2 regions of the Alkalihalobacillus sp. R86527 genome follow, and region 1 is predicted to be linked to the other one. Evidence: riboswitches for the same ligand, from Rfam matches in the RefSeq annotation. Region 1 holds a riboswitch; the other holds the start of a gene.
The links. A riboswitch is a leader RNA that binds a small molecule or an ion and turns the genes downstream of it on or off. The one in region 1 is predicted to bind thiamine pyrophosphate.
Positions count from the first base shown of each region.

Region 2: linked by a shared signal. The riboswitch ahead of tenA (thiaminase II) and the one ahead of thiE (thiamine phosphate synthase) in region 1 are both predicted to bind thiamine pyrophosphate.

Region 1 is NZ_JAXHBW010000001.1:1,493,882-1,496,087, forward strand. Features, by position in the region: gene SJY16_RS07590 (M14 family metallopeptidase) at 1-1,100, shown strand, start outside; TPP riboswitch at 1,150-1,265, shown strand; gene thiE (thiamine phosphate synthase) at 1,340-1,990, shown strand; gene thiS (sulfur carrier protein ThiS) at 1,974-2,171, shown strand; gene SJY16_RS07605 (thiazole synthase) at 2,168-2,206, shown strand, end outside.
Region 2 is NZ_JAXHBW010000001.1:2,468,988-2,471,193, forward strand. Features, by position in the region: gene SJY16_RS12670 (ABC transporter ATP-binding protein) at 1-106, opposite strand, end outside; gene SJY16_RS12675 (ECF transporter S component) at 118-696, opposite strand; gene tenA (thiaminase II) at 693-1,385, opposite strand; TPP riboswitch at 1,504-1,608, opposite strand; gene SJY16_RS12685 (histidine kinase N-terminal domain-containing protein) at 1,658-2,206, opposite strand, start outside.

The DNA.
Region 1 (2,206 bases):
ATTTAGAGGATCCAAACCAGTTAGTCGTTGGTGATATGATTAATATACCAGGATACGTAACCAAAAGGTATACAATAAAAAATGGGGACACCCTATGGAAAATTGCAGGTTGGTATGACGCACCTCTAGATGGAATCTTATTAATAAACGACACGAATCCTTTTGCATTACAAGTTGGAGAGAAAGTGAATATACCAATTCGAATGATATGGCCACTTGTTAATCCAGAACAGAACTATACGTATGAAATCATGGTAAAGGATATAAAAAAGTTGTTAGCTGTTTATCCCTTTTTAAAACGTGCTGTTGTTGGTGAATCTGTTATGGGAAAACCAATTCCAGAATTACAAGTAGGGATCGGTTCAAAAAAAGTCCATATGAATGGCTCTTTCCATGCCAACGAATGGTTAACAACGCCATTGTTGATGAAGTTATTAAATGATTATTTAATGGCTCTCACGAATACTCAGGTGTTAAGTAGTGTGTACTTGCCTCCACTTTACGATTCCACGTCCCTGTCAATTGTACCTATGGTAAATCCAGATGGTGTTAACCTTGTTATTAATGGTTTACCTGAAGAAGAACCTTATCGCACGTTAGCTAACGACATAAATAACGGAAGTGACAACTTTGATCGTTGGAAAGCCAACATTCGCGGTGTTGATTTGAATAATCAATATCCAGCAAAGTGGGAAATAGAAGCGGAGAGGAAACCGAAGAAACCATCTCCCCGTAACTTTCCAGGCTATGAACCTTTGAGTGAACCAGAGGCAATCGCATTAGCAGATCTTTCAAAACGAAGAAATTTTGACAGAGCTCTCGCCTTTCATTCTCAAGGGGAAGTCATCTTTTGGGGGTATGAAGGACTTGAGCCGCCAGAATCTGAAGTTTTAGTTAGGGAATATTCAAGACTTAGTGGATATCGGCCAATTCGTTATGTTGATAGTTTTGCAGGATATAAGGACTGGTTTATTAAAGAGTTTAGAAAGCCAGGATTTACTGTTGAAATAGGTAAGGGCGAAAGCCCGCTTCCTTTAAGTCAGTTTGACAAGATCTATAACGATACGATTGGAATCTTTCTCTCCTCTTTATATATGTAAATGACTTGTCATCATCGCGGTTGTTTGCCATAATAAAAGAGAACTTAATAATTTTGACTAGGGGTGCCTACGTTTCGGGTAGGCTGAGAATAGGAAACCGATACTTCCTTTACCCTTGAACCTGATCTGGTTGATACCAGCGTAGGGAAGTCGGTAGCGGTATTTAATATGATAACTGCCCTCATTCCATACGCGGAATGAGGGCTTTTTTATATTGTCAGGGAAATGGAGGAGAAAAAATGAAAGATTTTAAACTATACGTGATTACTGGTGAAGAATATCATCCTGGTAGCAGTTTGGTAGAGGTGATGGAAGAATCCATTTTAGGTGGTGCGAAGATTATTCAACTACGAGATAAGAAAAGTAGTAAGAAGGTTATTTTAGAAAAAGCTAAAGTGCTTCGAGAATTAACGATTAAACACAACGTTACCTTTATTGTAAACGATCATATCGATATTGCCCTTGCTGTAGATGCGGATGGTATTCATTTGGGACAGGATGATTTACCAATATCCGTAGCGCGAAAGATCATTGGCTCAGATAAAATTATTGGAATATCGACTCATAAAATAGAAGAAGCTCGTCAGGCACAAAAAGAAGGTGCAGATTATATCGGCGCAGGTCCTGTTTATGCAACAAATAGTAAAAGTGATGTGGTCGATCCTGTTACAACCTCATACATTCGAGAAGTTGCCTCTGAAATTTCCATTCCATTTGTAGCGATTGGAGGCATTAAGCTTCATAATGTTGACGAAGTGCTTGCTGCAGGCGCATCCCGAATCTGCGTGATAAGTGAAGTTGTAGGAAGTTCTAATGTTCGTGGCACTAGTGATGCATTTATTCAAAGGATCACGAATTCAAGGGAGGTTAATCATGAAGCTGCATATTAACGGTGAGACGTATAATCTTGATGTTACGACTATGGAAGATGTGATTGAACATTTCCAATTGCAGAGCGGCTTAGTTGCAACAGAAGTAGATGGAACGATTATTGATCGCTCAAAATGGAGCGAGACGTATCTAAATGATGGTGTAAAGATTGAACTTGTTCAGTTTGTTGGAGGTGGATGAACATGAATGACGTTTTAACAATAGGAGATAAACAG
Region 2 (2,206 bases), 980 kb from region 1:
GTAACAGTACTTTTTCACCTTTTTGGATATGAAGAGAAAGGTCTTTAAAGAGCAACTCAGAAGAACCTGAATATTTCACTCTTAAATTTGTCACTCCGACTTTCATAAAACTCCTCCTTACTTATCGAGTGCGTTGAAGTCCTCGTCACTTGCTGGTCTTACAAGGCTCGTCACTCCTGTTTTTTCGAGAGCCTCAACAAGGAAATAAGCAAAGATCCCAGCGATGAGCAACCCACCAAGTACCCTCGCAGAAATCAGTAAGATCAGATTCCATAGAGCGAGATCCAAAATATACCCGTAAGCGACATCCATGATCAGCGAGCCCGCTGCTGCAGCAATTCCACTTACTGCTGCTACAAATGCTGTATAACGCTTGTAGCCAAACAACATAAACACTAACTCTGTCCCAAGACCTTGCACAATTCCATATAACAAAACAGACAACCCGTACTCTGAACCTACAAGGAATTCACCTGATGCTGCAGCTGTTTCTGCAAGTAAAGCAACTCCTGGCTTTCTAAGAATAAGCATTGCTACCGTTCCAGCAATAAACCACATGCCATAAGCAACATCACCGATATGAAGTCCGAATGGTTTGACTAAACTATAAACCGGTCCCCAAAGCTTATAAATAATCCCAAAAACAAGGGCGATTACAATCGTAATAAGAATATCTGAAAGTTTTAAACGATTCATATCCGCTCACTCTCCATCATTGGAACTGGCCATTGCTCGATCGTATAGGCCATCTCCCAAAATCCATACTCAAGCTGACAGCTTCGAATATAGTAATCTCTCATCCGTTGAAGTTCAGATTCAGTGGCTGTTTTTGCTCGCTCGTCTACGATCACCCTTAATTTTTCTGTAACGGACGCCATCTCTTTTTCGCCATAAAACGTGATCCATTCATAAAATGGATGATCGCTATTTGGGGCAATGTCTTCCATAAGGCGCTGGCCGATTTCTTGATACGTCCATGGACAAGGAAGCAATGCTGCCGCGATATCGCCCAATGAACCAGTATGAGCCGCATCTAGCATATGCCTCGTATAATGGTGTGCAGTGGGAGCGAGCGGAAACCCTTGTAACTCCTCGTATGTCACGCCTGCTGCATTACAAAAATTCGTATGTGGGTGTACTTCGCTAGTTAAAACAAATGAAATTTGTTCATTAAAGAACTCCATCTCTTCTCTCTCTCCACACTTCGAAAGGGCGATTCCATAAATACGCGCGAACGTATTTAAATACTCGAAATCTTGTTTCACATAATGAATGAGCTGTTCTTTTCCTAGATGACCTGTCGCGATGCCCCTAACGAATGGATGCTTGTAAATCGCCTCAAAGATAGGGTCTGCTTCTCTTCTAATTTGATCTGTAAATGACATATAAAAAAACTCCTTCCCGCTTATCATCCACCTGATAATGAGGAAAGGAGCCCACATGCACGAACATCTACATTTCTGAAGCATACTAAAAACCGCTCCAAAAATGGAGCGGTTGCGTTTGCATCCGTCTCCACTTTCCTACGCTGGCGCTAACCAGATCAGGTTCAAAGGGTCCAGGTATACCTGTCTCAGTCATGGTCACATGACTCCCCTAGTGGACTTATAAGCATTTCATATGATTATCCTTAAACTACTATTCCTTTACTATTCTGTCAACTAGTATGTGGAAGTTTAATAATGAAAGTCGTTTCATCTTCATCCGAATGAACGGTTATCGTTCCATTGTGCTTCTCGATAATTTGTTTACATACTGAAAGTCCAAGGCCTGTTCCAAGCTCTTTTGTGCTAATAAATGGTTCGAAAATACTTTCTACAAGATGAGACGGAATTGGCTTTCCATTATTAGAGATGTATGTAATAACGAAATCATTATCAACCATTCCCACCACTTTAATTGTTCTAGGCTCTTGCTCCTTCTCGTTTAACTCCTCTATTGCGTTGATCACGATATTTAGGAAGACTTGCTTTAGCTGTTCCTCTACTCCACAGACGCTTAAATCGGAAGAAATATCTGTTGAAACCTCAATATTCGCCTCCAGAAGCCTTGGATACAACACTTGAACAGAATAATGTAGCAAACCGCTCATGTTCAACTTTGTTGGTTTATCATCGATTCCACGCATCTTTGATAAAAATAGGAACTGTCGAACTTTTTCTTCAAGGTTATTCATTTCTTCATTAATAATTTCAAAATAATGCTT